Regions from separate parts of the Bacillus cereus group sp. BfR-BA-01383 genome, predicted to be linked through region 3. Evidence: predicted binding sites of a transcription regulator. Region 3 holds the regulator's gene; each other region holds the start of a gene.

Region 1 (4,204 bases), on a different contig from region 3:
CCTGCAAGGCCATCTAAGCTAAGCGCTATCGCTAACGCAGCTGATGAAGCTGGGGAGATAAGTAACAGCCCCCAAACTACAGCAATCACGACAGAAGCGATGAACGGGCTACCAGCTGAGCTATCTTTAATGAATGCTCCAACTGTATTTAAAACTGGGCTAATATTTTGTGCTAACCAAATACCGACTATACCAGAACCTAATATTGCTGCAAATGGAACGAGCATCATATCTAAAGCAGTTTTTCCACTTAATCGTTTGCCAATATAAACTGCTAAAGTCGCTGTTAATAATGCACCGATTGGTTCACCTGTTGTAATGATGAGACCAGCTTCAGTAATTGAAATTGAACCAGCTCCAATTGCTCCTGCTACCATCGCCGAAAAGATTACGAGCCCGTTCGCACCGAGCATAAAAGCAATCCCGGCTCCAATTGCTGGTGCCATAAGTGATTTTGCAACAACTCCGATTGTAATAAGTAATGGGATATCAACAATTCTTCCTATATTTTCGATCAGTAAACCAATTCCGAGGGATACGAAAATACCCTGTGCGATTCCAGCGGATGCTTTAAATACACGAGACATTATATATTCCTTCATTTGTTTCACCTTCTCCTATAAGTTAGTAGCCAATTGTTTTCATATAATCGCGTAAAATATCGTTTGATTTTGCGAATCGAGATTCTTCATCCTCAGTTAAATTTAGTTCTACAACTTCTTTCATACCATCTCTAGTAATAATAGCTGGTACTCCTGTACAAATACCGTATTCACCGTACTCACCATCTAAAATAGCTGATACAGCAATTACACGGTGATCATCATTAAAGATTGAGCTAGCAATATATGCTAGAGAATTTCCGATTCCATAATAAGTAGTACCTTTTCGTTTATAAATTTCCCATCCTGCTTTCGCAGTCTTCTCAACAATTTCATCTAAATCTATTTCACCGAAACGCTCTTTTTGCTCTTCTAAAATTTGCAGAATTGGCTTTCCTCCAACAGTTACATGTGACCAAGCAACCATTTGAGAATCCCCATGCTCTCCTAGTGAATATCCATGAATACTGCGAGGGTCTACATGTAACATTTCAGATAAAATTGTTCTTAAGCGAGAAGAATCTAATGATGTACCTGTACCAATCACACGATTTCTATGTAATCCAGATAGTTTCCACACTTGATATGTAATAATATCAACTGGGTTCGATGCGATTAAGAAAATACCATCAAATCCACTTTCCATTACGCCGCCAACAATACTTTCCATAATCTTTGCACTTGCTCCTAAAGTGTCTAAACGACTTTGTCCAGGCTTTGGTGCTGGCCCTGCTGTAATAATAACGATGTCCATATCTTTGCAGTCTTCATAGTTTCCTGCATATACTTTTGTTCTTGTATTTGTAAAGTTAATGCAGTGTGATAAATCCATCGCTTCCCCAACTGCACGTTCATGATTTATATCAATTAACAATAGTTCTTCGCAAATTCCTTGGTTTACAATAGAATACGCGCAGCTTGATCCCACTAATCCAGTACCGATAATTGCAATTTTTCTTGTGTTTCTCTTCATAGCAATCTCTCCTAATTGATTATGTAATCTATTTCTTTTGTTCTTTTCTTCTTTTGTTCTTTTCTTCTTTTGTTCTTTTCTTCTTTTGTTCTTTTCTTCTTTTGTTCTTTTCTTCTTTTGTTCTTTTCTTCTTTACACTCCTAATTATAGAGAGTCTCACGATAGAAACCATGGATACTTTGTGAAATATCGAACAAACTTTTGTCCTTTCTGTGAATTGTTATATTTAACTTTCGTCATATTTGTTACAACTGGAAAAATATTTATTATGTATTTATTGACATGTACAAAACAAAAAAAACGAGCGACTTCATTCGCTCGTTTTTTCAGCACGCTATTCCGCACTTAATTGACTTTTCAATTGCTGCACAATCACCGGATTCGCAGGTGCTGCTGGCTTATAATAACTTTTTTGCTTTGCGTATTCATACATATTACGTTGACGCGCCTCGTCTTGATTACGAATTTGAATTAATGTTTGATGTAACTGTTCATTATCAGACTGAGAAATATAATTTGCATAACTTGTTAAACTTGCATTTAATCCTGCTAAATAATCATTTACCATATCTTTTTCATTCATCTTTTTCTTCCTCCTATCCTAGGAAAGTCATTAATTGCTGTTTCGTATTTCGTGCATCTTGCGCATCCTTTTGTAGCATTTGTTTTAACTCTGGATCTGTACAAGCCTGTGCATACTGGTCCAATTTGTTAATAATCGTTGCGTGTCCACCAATTAAATGACGTAAATTTTCCACTTCAAGTTCTGTTAAATTCTGCATAGAATACTCCTACCTTTCTTTATTCGTTCGCTGTTAGTATTTAGCTCTTTTTTGATTGTATACATGAATTAACTTTTTCACGTGCATACAAAATAAAAGATGAATAGCTAAGCCATTCATCTTTTATACTGGTTATTTATTCAATTTCATAGAGATACAATCATACTTATACTCACAAGCAAGTTCCATACAATGTGTAAAATAATACTAGGTATAATAGATTGCGTCTTTTTGTATAACATCGCAAATACAATCCCCATAATCGTTGCCGTAATTAGAAGACCTCCATGAAGAATCCCAAAAATGAAGGAAGAAATAATGATACCAACTAAAAAATTATATTTCTTTTCTAAAAATCGATATAAAATACCTCGAAATAGAATTTCTTCTTTAACCGGTGTAATTATAACAACACTTAACACATATATAATACTTTGTATGCTATTTTGAAGCTCTAAGCTCCCTAATTGTTTCTGTTGTTCTGCTGCACTTTCAAAACTAAACACATATAACATTAAATATTGTGATAATGCAATAACAATAAAACCAATTAATAGATATAAATATGTCTTCCCATTCTTCAAAACGGATAAATCCCAAATATATTTAATAAAATGAAGAACTGGTTTATAAGCTAATAAAACGATAGCAACAACAGCTGCATCTAATAAAAGGAAATAGTACCCTTCTAAATTATCACGCAACGCTTCCTCACCATAAATCCCAAAAGCTAAACCAAGGAATAACCCTCCTAGAAGTACGCATCCTAAAATGATTGCTATCATTACAAATAGATTTTTATATGTTATATTATCTATTTTCCTTTCCACACTATACGCTTCTAACACCGTTTTACTCATACTATTCCTCCATTTGTTTTCATTTACCTCAACAAAAATCCCTCAATGCAAATATATAGATAATATAACGAAATTTTCAAAAAGAATAATATGCAATTTTACATATTATGAACGCTTTGTATTCTATAGTTTTAGGAATTATATTGTTATATAATAATTACAAAATGAAAACTTCTTACTTCCACATCATGATTCCCACTTCATACCAAACCTTATGAATAAAAGGAGAGATAAACATGAAAACACATGATTTTCTTACCAAGGTGCAAGATAGCTATGCCCCTAACCAAAGCCAAGACCCTTTTATATTTATGTTTTTCGGTTTCCTATTAGCGCTATACACATACTTAAAACCCACAAAATAATATCATCTAGTAAAAAAGAGCCTCTAAATTATTTGAGGCTCTTCCTTGTTAAATTCCGCTCCGCTTCTTCAATCGCCCGTTGCATTTGCACTAATGGATCTTTCATCATCTTCCCATGCCCTGTCGCCAATATAGTTGGCTTATATTCCAGCAATTTCTGAGCGCTTTCCAAGGCCGTTTCCGCATCCCAAGTCCCAAACATAGGAAACGGGAAAAGCCACTTCAACTGTCCTGCAACCGCCACTCCTCCCCTCGTTTGAAACGCATCTCCAACAATGAGTGCATCATTTCTCGTGTCTAAAAAGGCCATCGATCCTGGTGTGTGACCTGGAGCCGCAATTGCTACAAGAGAACCAATTCGATCTCCCTCTTGAAGAAGAATATCCGGAACCGTATTTATCTGTTTTGACACTCCCACTTTTATCGGCGTGTTTCGTTCTCCATTTTGCAGTGCCTTATTTCCTTCAAGTAAACAAGCATCCCTTTTGGAAATATAGACCGGAATATCCGGCAATTCTTGTTTTAATAGATCAAGGGCTCCTATATGGTCATCATGCGCATGTGTAATAACGATATTCGTAATCGGTTTTCCTATTTTCCGCGCTGCTTCTAAAATCTTCTT
Region 2 (4,204 bases), on a different contig from region 3:
TAAAGAAAATACATACAGTTGCCTTTTCTTTATTGGCAAATAAGGGGGAGAACACGATGAATGTATATCGTGGAGTTCATGAGTTAATTGGTCATACACCAATTGTAGAAATTACTCGTTTTTCACTTCCAAAAGAGGTCCGTTTATTTGCAAAGCTTGAATTTTATAACCCAGGTGGAAGCGTTAAGGATCGTTTAGGAAGAGAATTAATCGAAGATGCGCTAGAAAAAGGGCTTGTTGCAGAGGGCGGAACAATTATTGAACCGACTGCTGGAAATACTGGCATTGGACTGGCACTTGCAGCGTTAGAACATGATTTACGCGTCATTGTATGTGTACCAGAGAAATTTAGTATTGAAAAACAAGAGTTAATGAAAGCGTTAGGTGCAACAGTTGTGCATACGCCGACTGAACAAGGAATGACCGGCGCGATCGCAAAGGCAAAAGAATTAGTAAAGGAAATACCGAATTCATACTCTCCAAGCCAATTTGCGAATGAAGCAAATCCTCGTGCTTATTTCAAAACACTAGGACCTGAACTTTGGTCGGCACTAAATGGGAAGATTAACATATTTGTTGCAGGGGCAGGAACTGGCGGTACGTTTATGGGAACTGCGTCTTATTTAAAAGAGCAAAATATTGATATTAAAACGGTTATTGTAGAACCAGAAGGATCTATTTTAAATGGTGGTAAAGCTGGGTCACATGAAACAGAAGGAATTGGTCTTGAATTCATCCCGCCATTTTTAAAAACATCTTATTTTGATGAAATTCATACAATTTCTGATCGAAATGCATTTTTACGCGTGAAAGAATTAGCGCAAAAAGAAGGTCTTCTCGTTGGGAGTTCTTCAGGAGCAGCATTTCATGCAAGCTTACTTGAGGCGGAGAAAGCGGCACCAGGTACAAATATTGTAACGATTTTTCCTGATAGTAGTGAGCGTTATTTAAGTAAAGACATATACAAAGGATGGGAATAAAAAATGAGAGCAAAGACAAAGTTAATTCATGGTATTCGCATAGGAGAACCATCAACTGGATCTGTAAACGTGCCAATCTATCAAACAAGTACGTATAAACAAGAAGCAGTTGGTAAGCATCAAGGATATGAATATTCACGTACAGGTAACCCTACACGTGCAGCTTTAGAAGAAATGATTGCTGTATTAGAAAACGGTCATGCTGGATTTGCATTTGGTTCAGGAATGGCTGCTATTACAGCGACAATTATGTTGTTCTCAAAAGGTGACCACGTCATTTTAACAGATGATGTTTATGGCGGAACGTATCGCGTTATTACGAAAGTATTAAACCGTTTCGGCATTGAGCATACATTTGTAGATACAACAAACCTAGAGGAAGTTGTAGAAGCGATTCGTCCAAATACGAAAGCGATTTATGTGGAAACACCAACGAACCCATTACTGAAAATTACTGATATTAAGAAAATATCTACTCTTGCTAAAGAGAAAGATTTATTAACAATTATTGATAACACATTCATGACGCCATATTGGCAGTCGCCGATTTCTTTAGGAGCAGATATTGTACTTCATAGTGCAACGAAATATTTAGGAGGTCATAGTGACGTAGTTGCAGGTTTAGTAGTTGTAAATAGCCCGCAACTAGCAGAAGACCTTCACTTTGTACAAAACTCGACAGGAGGTATTCTAGGGCCGCAAGATAGCTTCTTATTACTTCGCGGTTTAAAAACATTAGGAATTCGTATGGAAGAACATGAAACGAATTCACGTGCAATTGCTGAGTTTTTAAATAACCATCCAAAAGTAAATAAAGTATATTATCCAGGTCTTGAATCACATCAAAACCATGCATTAGCAACAGAACAAGCAAATGGATTTGGTGCCATTATCTCATTTGATGTAGATAGTGAAGAAACGTTAAATAACGTACTTGAGAAACTGCAATACTTCACACTTGCTGAAAGCTTAGGAGCAGTAGAAAGTTTAATTTCTATCCCATCTCAAATGACACATGCATCAATCCCAGCAGATCGCCGTAAAGAATTAGGAATTACAGATACATTAATTCGTATCTCTGTCGGTATTGAAGATGGTGAAGATTTAATGGAAGATTTAGCACAAGCGCTAGCATAGTAAAAAATGCACTGCCTATATTAGCGGTGCATTTTTATTACATTAATTTGTGAAACATTTCACAAATTAGACATACACAAACGAAATGATTTCATGTATATTGAATTCATGAAATATTATTCACGAATAAATTTGTGAAATATTTCACAAACAATGGGATTCATGTAGGAAGGTAACTCTATTTTTTTACGCTAATCGGGACTTATTATGACCTATAGGGACTTATAAAGACCGTGATAACAGAATAGGAGGAAATTTACATGGTAGTCAAAGAGAAAGTTGTAAATGGAATGCAAGAGGTAAAAGAGATGATTGATACGTTAGTAAATAACAGTCAAGAGGCTTTACAAGCATTAGAAAGTTTTACACAAGAGCAGATTGACAACATTGTTCATGAAATGGCACTAGCAGGTGTTGATCAACATATGCCATTGGCAAAATTGGCTGTTGAGGAAACGGGCCGTGGTGTATATGAAGACAAATGCATTAAAAATATTTTTGCTACTGAATATATTTGGCATAGTATAAAGAAAGATAAAACGGTAGGAATTATTCACGAAGATCCTCATGAAGAAATAATAGAAATTGCGGAACCTGTCGGTGTAGTAGCTGGGGTAACGCCAGTAACGAATCCAACGTCGACAACAATGTTTAAAGCGTTAATCGCGATAAAAACGAGAAATCCAATTATTTTCGCCTTTCATCCCTCCGCACAAAAGTGTTCCATTGCAGCGGCAAAAACAGTATATGATGCAGCGGTGAAAGCTGGTGCACCAAAGCATTGTATTCAATGGATTGAAAGACCGTCTGTTGAAGCGACAAAACAATTAATGAACCATGAAGGTGTTGCACTTGTTTTAGCAACTGGAGGAGCTGGTATGGTGAAATCAGCTTATTCTACTGGAAAACCAGCGCTAGGCGTCGGCCCTGGTAATGTACCATGTTATATAGAGAAATCAGCACATGTAAAACGAGCTGTTAATGATTTAATTTTATCGAAAACATTTGATAACGGTATGATTTGTGCATCGGAACAAGCAATCATTGTCGATAAGGAAATTTATGATGATATGAAAACAGAAATGATTGCAAACAATTGTTACTTTGTAACAGAGGAAGAGAGAAGAAAATTAGAAAAGCTAGTTATAAATGAAAATACATGTGCAGTAAATAGTGATATTGTAGGGAAATCCGCGCAGTATATTGCTGAATTAGTTGGGATTACGGTGCCTGAACATACAAAAATGCTTGTAGCTGAAATACAAGGTATCGGACCAGCGTATCCACTATCTCGTGAGAAACTGAGCCCAGTATTAGCTTGTATAAAAGCAAATTCATTAGAAGAAGGATTTACATATTGCGAAGAAATGTTGAACCTTGGTGGTTTAGGACATTCAGCAGTCATCCACTCTGCAAACAAAGAAGTGCAAAAACAATTTGGATTACGCATGAAAGCTTGCCGTCTCATTGTAAATGCACCTTCATCACAAGGTGGAATAGGAGAGATATATAATGGATTTATTCCATCACTTACGCTTGGCTGTGGATCCTACGGAAAAAACTCAGTTTCCCAAAACGTAACAGCGACACATTTATTAAATATAAAAAGGCTGGCAAATAGAAAAAAGAATATGCAGTGGTTCAAATTGCCACCAAAAATTTATTTTGAAAAACATGCTACAGCGTATTTAGCAAACATGCCTAACATTTCACGTGCATTTATTGTAACCGATCCAGGAATGGTTGAGCACGGATATGTAGATACAGTCACGCACTATTTACGTAAACATACAAATGATGTGAAAGTTGAAGTGTTCTTTGAGGTCGAGCCAGACCCATCAGATGAAACTGTTTTTAAAGGTGCGGAAATGATGAAAAGCTTTAAACCGGATGTAATTATCGCGCTTGGTGGCGGTTCAGCTATGGATGCAGCAAAAGGGATGTGGCTTTTCTATGAGCACCCAGAAACAACATTCTATGGCATTAAACAGAAGTTTTTAGATATAAGAAAACGTACATGTAAATATCCGAACTTAGGAAATAAAGCGCAATTTGTTGCCATTCCAACAACATCAGGGACAGGATCA
Region 3 (4,204 bases):
CTTCACGAATCATAGCTTGCGCTAATACAGTTGCAGTTGTTGTTCCGTCACCAGCTACATCATTTGTTTTGCTAGCAACTTCTGCTACTAATTTTGCACCCATGTTTTCGAATGCATCTTCTAATTCGATTTCTTTTGCGATCGTTACACCATCATTTGTAATAAGTGGTGAACCGAATTTTTTCTCAAGTACAACGTTACGACCTTTTGGTCCAAGCGTTACTTTTACTGCATTTGCAAGAGTGTCGACACCGCGAAGCATCGAACGACGTGCTTCTTCACTAAATTTAATATCTTTTGCCATAATAATTGACCCCCTTGGATTTTTTAAGATTTATATAATTAACCGATAACCGCTAAAATGTCACTTTCACGTAAAATCAAGTACTCTTTACCTTCGTATTTCACTTCAGTACCTGCATATTTTGAGAAGATGATAAGATCACCTGCTGCTACCTCTAAAGCAACACGCTCACCATTTTCAAGCACTCGACCAGTACCTGCTGCAACTACTTTACCCTCTTGTGGTTTTTCTTTTGCAGTGTCTGGTAATACAATACCACTTGCTGTTTTTTCTTCTGCTTGAACAAGCTCAATTACAACGCGATCACCTAATGGCTTTAGCATGAACAATAACCTCCTCATTTTGTTATGTAAATTTTATTTATTAGCACTCAAGTCACCCGAGTGCTAACACACTTATAATAATAAATAATCTCAATTTCTTTTGCAAGTAAAAAAATCATAATTTTTTCGCAAATTACTATATATACTTTTCTATATAAAATCCTTCTTCTACTACCTTTACTATATGAATCGTTGTTTCCACCACTCGTATGTTACAATATGAAAGACACCCTAAGTTGTTTTCGCTACACACACAACTTTTTCCTGTCTTCTATTTTAATTTCAAATACAGATTTACAAAAAAATCATAATTCGAATGAAAGTTTATATGATAGGTAGCATATTTACATGTTATCCTACTTTATCTCATACACTAGAGTTAGAAAGGATGGTTAAACCATTTGAAGAAACAATATTGGTGGGTTATCGTTACATACATTTTAATGCAGTTATCTGGAATTGTTGGATTACCATTACTCTTAAAAACAGGTCTCTATGATAATAGAGGATTTACCACCGAGGAAAAGGGACAAATCATAACTGGCCATTGGGCGATTATTAGCTTTTTCATTGCATTATGCGTTGTACTTTGGTTACTCAGAACAGACATTCGCGATCGACATTTAGATAAAATGCGCTCTACTGTTCCAGCTACAATTGGATGGATTTTTATCGGGTTCTTCTTAGCATTTTTCTCACAAAGTATCGCTGGTATGATTGAAATGTATTTACTGGACATTAAGCCTGGATCTGAAAATACAGCAAGGCTGATGGACATAGCAAGAACCACACCTTGGTTCCTTATTGTTGTATCTATAATCGGACCTATCTTAGAAGAAATCGTATTTAGAAAAATTTTATTTGGTACACTTTATAAGAAGTTTAACTTCTTTATTGCCGCTATCATTAGTTCTCTTGTATTTGCGGCGATTCATTTTGATTTTACTCACTTATTGGTATACACTGCTATGGGGCTCGTATTCGCCTTTTTATATGTAAAAACGAAGCGTATTATCGTTCCAATTGCAGCTCATGTTTTGATGAATACACTCGTTGCAGTCGCTCAAATTGCAGTAAGCAATGAGCAAATTCAAGAAATGATTAAAGAAGCTGAGAAAATGCAAGGCTTTATCGGAGGATTTTTAGTATGAGAAACTCACCATTGTTCATGGCTGCATTGTACTTCCTTCTTGGATGTATCTTTACACGTTTCGCCATTACGAACGTAACAGATACAATCTGGAATATGTGGACAATACTATTTGCAGTGATGGCAACAATTGATTTTAATTTGGCACTTCGCCTTATATTAGTCAAATTCACAAAGAAAAAACAATAATAAAACGCAGAGGTCGCTTCCTCTGCGTTTTATTGTGGATAATTTTTCAAAAAGTAAACAAGTGTTTGTAACTCTACAGCTAAATCAATATGATGAATTCTTATATTTTCTGACACATTTAAGCGTGCTGGTGTAAAATTTAAAATACCATGCACGTTCGTTTCTGCCAATCTATCTGCCACAGATTGTGCTACTGTAGCCGGTACTGTTAATATTGCCACTTGTATATCAGTTGATAAACGTTCTTCTAATTCATCTAAATGATATACAGGAATGCCCCCGATTTCTGTTCCAACTTTCTCTTCACTAACGTCAAATGCCATCTCAATTTTTGTATTATTGTTTTTCGTGAAATTATAATGTAAGAAAGCGGTCCCTAAATTACCTACTCCAATAAGTGCTACACGTGTTATATCATCTTGGTCGAGTGTTTCACGGAAAAATGATAATAAATAATTTACGTTATATCCATACCCTTTTTTCCCTAACGCTCCAAAATATGAAAAATCTCTTCGAATAGTTGCGGAATCAACCTTTACCGCTTCACTCAATTCGGCTGATGAAACACGTTGCTTACCAGAAAGAGATAAGTTTTGGATAAATCGATAGTATAGAGGCAATCGTTTGGCAGTGGCTTGTGGAATTTTTTGCTGATCCATATAACCTCTCCTCTCTTCCTATCTTTATTCATATACTTGAATCAAATACAGAAGTTTAGCACTCATGAATTTCCTTGTATAATAAAGAGAAGAAGTATTCTCTCTTTATTTTAAACTATACACTATTTTTAGTATGATTGAGAAATATAAACATGGCAAAGTTAAGAAATTATTTGAGGTGAAAACATTGATTTTATTACAAGTAAACGGACTTTCGAAATTATACGGTGCAGAAACGATTCTTGCAAACATAAAATTGGAAGTACAAACGAAAGATCGTATCGCATTAGTCGGACGAAATGGGGCCGGAAAATCTACATTATTAAAAATAATAGCTGGTGAGCTATCTCATGATGGTGGTGAAATTATAAAACCGAAAGATGTCTCAATGGGGTATTTAGCTCAAAATACCGGATTAGAAACGTCTTTAACAATTTGGGATGAAATGTTAACCGTCTTTACACATTTACAGCAAATGGAGACAAAACTTCGAAGGCTAGAGCAAGAGATGGGAAAAGAAGAAAACTTTTCGAATGCGGCTACATACGAAAAATTATTAGCTGATTATGACCAACTACAATTAGATTATAAAGATCAAGGTGGCTATCAGTACGAAGCAGATATTCGTTCAATTTTAAGCGGCCTTGGTTTTCCAGTTGAAACGCACCAGACGACGATTTCTACATTAAGCGGTGGGCAAAAAACACGATTAGCTCTTGGTAAATTATTATTAACGAAACCAGACTTACTTATTTTAGACGAGCCTACAAACCATTTAGACATCGAAACATTAACATGGCTTGAACAATATTTACAAGGTTATCCTGGTGCGATACTAATCGTTTCCCATGACCGTTATTTCTTAGACAAACTCGTTACACAAGTATATGAAATTTCGAATAAAGAGAGTAGACGATTTGTTGGTAACTACAGTAAATATTTAGATTTAAAATCAGCTTTATACGAGCAAGAAATGAAACGTTACGAAAAACAACAAGATGAAATCGCCAAGCTTGAAGACTTCGTTCAAAAAAATATAGCTCGTGCATCTACGACAAAACGTGCGCAAAGCCGTCGTAAACAATTGGACCGAATGGAATTATTAACAAGACCATTAGGCGATTCTAAGTCAGCATCCTTCCACTTCGATATCGAAAAACAAAGTGGGAATGATGTTTTACAAGTAAAAGATGCAGCCATTGGCTATGATGGAGAACCTATTATTGAACATGTAACTATGCGCTTAACTCGCGGAGATAGTGTTGCCTTAGTTGGACCTAACGGAATTGGAAAATCTACATTATTAAAATCCATTGTGAATAAGTTACAACTCTTACACGGAGATGTTGCTTTCGGTTCAAATGTATCTGTTGGTTATTATGATCAGGAACAAGCAAACTTAACATCTTCTAAACGCGTGTTAAATGAACTATGGGATGAATATCCACTGCAACCTGAAAAAGAGATCCGCACTATACTCGGCAACTTCTTATTCACAGGGGATGATGTATTAAAACCAGTATCTTCTCTTAGTGGTGGACAAAAAGCTCGATTAGCTCTCGCAAAACTTATGATGCAA
Region 4 (4,204 bases), on a different contig from region 3:
CTTAAAAACGTTGATTTTTTTTTCACATTTCTATATAAAATATCGAATTTTGACGAATATTCATTGCAAACGCTTTATTTCCCCTTACTATTTCTCACCTTCATTATTGCTCAATATTTATTTTATTGGTTTTCTCCTGTTTTTCACGCAATTTTCAACATGAATTACAAACAAAATAATCCTTCATAAAAAATGTTTCTCAACATTTTTTGTCACAAAGTTTATTGAAATGTAAAATTCATAAGCACACATTTATTCTAAGTAAAGAACAACGCACTTTTACAACTACAATTCATACTGAAATGCTGATATAAAACATTTATTAGGGGGCTTTCTTCTATCCTTAAAACAAAAAATAGGAATGGGAGCTGTCACTGTTTATCACTTACATTTGGTGGTGTATTCGCCTATTTCAAGCCGTCTCACAACGAAATTAGGATTAACACCTAAAAAATAATAATAAAGAGCACTCTATTTAAGGTAGAGTGCTCTTTTTCTATAAACGACCCTTATCCAGCAAAAGGGGTATATTGGGGATATACAAGGGAAACTGGAAAAGGAATTTATATTAAATTATATGAATTCAGAGATAGGAAGCAGTTTCCCACCTCTGAATGATTTAGCAATTATTATAGTACTGGTGCCATTGTTTCTTTTAATACTTTTACAGAATGAGCGAATTTCGCTTTTTCTTCTTCATTTAGCTCAAGTTCTACGATTTCACGTACACCTTCGCGGTTAATAACAGCTGGAACACCTACGTAAGCATCTTTCTCACCGTATTGGCCTTCAAGGTATGCAGATACAGTTAATACGCTGTTCTCGTTGCTTAAAATAGCTTTAGTTACACGAAGTAGTGACATACCGATTCCGTAGTAAGTTGCACCTTTACGTTCGATGATATGGTAAGCTGCATCGCGTACATTTTCAAAGATTTTATCTAAATCTTCTTGGTTATATTGTTCGTTGTTCGCTAAGATTGTTTCTAGTTTTTGTACACCTACAGTAGCGTGGCTCCATACTGGAAGTTCAGTGTCACCGTGCTCACCAACGATGTAAGCATGAACGTTACGTGGATCTACATCTAAGTAGTCGCCTAACATGTAACGGAAACGAGCAGAGTCTAAAGTAGTACCAGAACCAATTACGCGCTCTTTTGGTAAACCAGATTCTTTCCAAGTTACGTAAGTTAAAATATCCACTGGGTTAGTTGCGATTAAGAAGATTCCATCGAATCCGCTATCCATAATACCGCGAACGATTTGTTTAAAGATCTTTGTATTTTTCTCAACTAAGTCTAAACGAGTTTCACCTGGCTTTTGTGGTAATCCAGCAGTGATAACAACTAGATCTGCATCTTTACAATCTGCATAGCTACCGCTCCAAACTTTTGTTGCTGCTGGAGAGAATGGTACCGCATGGCTTAAGTCCATTGCTTCTCCTTCTGCTTTTGCTTCATTAACATCTACAAGTACGAATTCTTCAGCTACACCTTGGTTGATCATTGAGTAAGCGTAACTACAACCTACAGCTCCTGTTCCTACTAATACTACGCGATTGATACCTTTTTTCATGGCAATTTCCCCTCTCAATTGTTTTACATATATTTTTTATTATTGTTTAAGTAAGTAATTAAAATACTAATTTAATGTTGTTTAACTTCTTTACATTCATATTGTAGCATGGATTATTGTGAATTACTTCACAAATTATGACCTATTTGTGAACATTTTCACATAGAGTGTAAAGTTGTTGGAGTAGGTGTGGGATCAATCCCAATTTATGCGTTTTATTTTGATTGTGAAAGAAGGGATTAGATGTTCTCCGATAAATGAAATTATATTAACGATTTTCCCAATATATCTATCATAACTTTAAATATATCAACGATTTTTCAATTATATCTATCGTAACTCAAAATATCTCAACGATTCGACAAGGGATATCGATTTATCAACAAAACTCGATAATAATAACAACATCAAAGAGCTGGCTCCAATAGATCACCTATTGAAAGACAGCTTCTTCTATATTATTTATTTTTTGCAGCATTACTTTTATAGATTTCTATAAGGGGGCACCATACATTGCCATCAACTTAAGAAATTGGCATTTCCCCATATCGAAAAAAATGAGCTGAATTATTATAAATAACTCTGGAAAGATAAAATTTTTATTTTGGGGATACTTCAAAATATTAGCCTGATGGACATAGGTATCACCACATGTCCATTGATTAAAGAAAGAGCCTATTATTAACCCTACTCTTTGGGTCGGAAGAGGTGCTATAGATGAATGTAAAGACATATAGGGCTCAAGTATTTTCTTGGTCTAAGGAGGCCAAGGTAGAAATTGTAGAACTCATTTCCGCCGGCATAGGTATGGCCGGACCTGTTCTGTTCGCCACAGTTCAAGGCTATCCGGCTCTTGGTTTTGCTGCATCGTTCGGCAGTTTGGCAGTTAGTAGCGTGAAAGTCGGTTCGAGTTTTATAAATCACGGGAAAAAGTTGGCATCAGCGCTGATATCAGTAGTGCTCGCTGCGATTGCTGCTTTTCTCTCTTTCGGACATGGCTATCTGACATTTGGAGTCTTGATCCTGCTGGTAAGCCTTGCTGCGTTAATTGGCGGATATAGTCGTGCCTTGGCCGTGGCAACAACACGCTTTGTCATATTCCTGATTATCATCCTCAACATGGTCGACCAGACGGAGTACCCGATGGAACTAATTTTTTCAATCTTAGCAGGGGCGGTTTGGACCGTCAGTATCAGCTTGGTGCTAGGCATCTGGGTACACCGTTGTTTTAAATCATCGCTGGATGGAGCTGTGAAAGGGCCAACATCGAAAAAAATCATTCTATGGCGGAATTCTCTTGCACACCTATCCGGTTGGCAATTCCCAATCAGGCTCGCATTATGTCTAAGTATAGCTGAGGGTTTGCGAATACTTTGGCCCGAGCACCACTTCTATTGGATTGCAATTACCGTAGCGATCCTTACTGAGCGGAAAATAGAACTCTTTCCAATCAAAACAACACAACGAGTGCTTGGTACAGTAATCGGCGTGATTTTTGCGAGCTTGCTTCTCGCAACTAGTCTACCAATTTGGGGGTTAGTTATAAGTATCGGGCTATTCGCAGGTGTTCGACCTCTTCTAAAGGTTCGAAATTATCTTGTATACTCTGCAACCATGATCCCGCTCATTATTTTGATCATGGAAGCCGGCAAGCCGTTCCAGTTTATCATTCTGTTCGACCGTGTATTTGCAACCCTTGTCGGTGCAGTCATCGTGATTGCAGTGAACTTGATATTCAGTAGAGCGATGGCGAAATCAGTGTAAAGGTGGTTATCTAGCGGAAGATGCTTTAATATTCCGGGTATCTTTTCCAGTTAAACAAAATCCCCCCCTAAAATGAAAAAATACGCTATTCTTTCTGTAGAATCATAAGAAAGGATGGCGTTTTTGTATGTCTATTTCTGTATCTGATGAATTCCAACTATTTGCTAAAGAACTATATGAACATCTTACTCCTTCACTTTTAGAAAATCTTGCTAGAGAACTAGGTTTTGTACAACGGAAACGTAAGTTTTTAGGTCATGATTTAGCTACTATTTGTATCTGGATTAGTCAACGGGTATCCATTGATTCATTCTCAAAAATCTTGCCGCCTATCCAAGGCGGAATAGTTTATCTGTAACATTACGTGAGATAAGAAGGATTGAAATGACTTTATATACATTAGAATGGTTGCAGAGTCCTGAGCTTAGAAGACGTGTACAGGTTGGTTTAAATAAAGGTGAAGCAAAACATGCACTTGCTCGAGCTGTATTCAAAAAAAAGCAGACGATTCAACGTCCACTTTTACACAACAAAAAAGAGATAGCAGATTATGCTATCTCTTTTAGTATGACCCGTACGGGATTCGAACCCGTGTTACCGCCGTGAAAGGGCGGTGTCTTAACCACTTGACCAACGGGCCAGTTCTGGCAGAGAAGAAGGGATTCGAACCCTCGCACCGCGTTCGCGATCTACTCCCTTAGCAGGGGAGCCCCTTGAGCCACTTGGGTACTTCTCTATAATATGGCTCCGCAGGTAGGACTCGAACCTACGACCGATCGGTTAACAGCCGATAGCTCTACCACTGAGCTACTGCGGAATAATTATGGTGGGCCTAAATGGACTCGAACCATCGACCTCACGCTTAT

The links. The regulator Rex, encoded in region 3, represses fermentation and respiration genes when NADH is low (regulators of the CRP and FNR family bind a similar motif). The targets are predictions, from matches to a motif close to TTGTGAAATATTTCACAA.
Positions count from the first base shown of each region.
Region 1: a site for Rex is predicted at 1,755-1,772, ahead of MR065_RS18105 (L-lactate dehydrogenase). Genes of this name have one in related genera too.
Region 2: a site for Rex is predicted at 2,250-2,267, ahead of adhE (bifunctional acetaldehyde-CoA/alcohol dehydrogenase). Genes of this name have one in related genera too.
Region 4: a site for Rex is predicted at 1,691-1,708, ahead of MR065_RS02235 (L-lactate dehydrogenase). Genes of this name have one in related genera too.

Region 1 is NZ_JAKUFP010000021.1:16,469-20,672, reverse strand. Features, by position in the region: gene MR065_RS18110 (PTS sugar transporter subunit IIC) at 1-602, opposite strand, end outside; gene MR065_RS18105 (L-lactate dehydrogenase) at 625-1,575, opposite strand; gene MR065_RS18100 (spore coat protein) at 1,910-2,158, opposite strand; gene MR065_RS18095 (hypothetical protein) at 2,172-2,357, opposite strand; gene MR065_RS18090 (CPBP family intramembrane glutamic endopeptidase) at 2,504-3,217, opposite strand; gene MR065_RS18085 (MBL fold metallo-hydrolase) at 3,611-4,204, opposite strand, start outside.
Region 2 is NZ_JAKUFP010000025.1:52,342-56,545, forward strand. Features, by position in the region: gene MR065_RS19765 (O-acetylserine dependent cystathionine beta-synthase) at 57-980, shown strand; gene MR065_RS19770 (bifunctional cystathionine gamma-lyase/homocysteine desulfhydrase) at 984-2,117, shown strand; gene adhE (bifunctional acetaldehyde-CoA/alcohol dehydrogenase) at 2,378-4,204, shown strand, end outside.
Region 3 is NZ_JAKUFP010000055.1:8,203-12,406, forward strand. Features, by position in the region: gene groL (chaperonin GroEL) at 1-304, opposite strand, end outside; gene groES (co-chaperone GroES) at 343-627, opposite strand; gene MR065_RS25635 (CPBP family intramembrane glutamic endopeptidase) at 1,029-1,778, shown strand; gene MR065_RS25640 (YdiK family protein) at 1,775-1,966, shown strand; gene MR065_RS25645 (redox-sensing transcriptional repressor Rex) at 1,996-2,625, opposite strand; gene MR065_RS25650 (ABC-F family ATP-binding cassette domain-containing protein) at 2,813-4,204, shown strand, end outside.
Region 4 is NZ_JAKUFP010000002.1:1,036-5,239, reverse strand. Features, by position in the region: gene MR065_RS02235 (L-lactate dehydrogenase) at 630-1,574, opposite strand; gene MR065_RS02230 (FUSC family protein) at 2,292-3,338, shown strand; partial or broken gene MR065_RS02225 (IS4 family transposase) at 3,466-3,660, shown strand; partial or broken gene MR065_RS02220 (Tn3 family transposase) at 3,660-3,830, shown strand; tRNA gene MR065_RS02215 (tRNA-Glu) at 3,907-3,978, opposite strand; tRNA gene MR065_RS02210 (tRNA-Ser) at 3,984-4,074, opposite strand; tRNA gene MR065_RS02205 (tRNA-Asn) at 4,081-4,155, opposite strand; tRNA gene MR065_RS02200 (tRNA-Ile) at 4,163-4,204, opposite strand, start outside.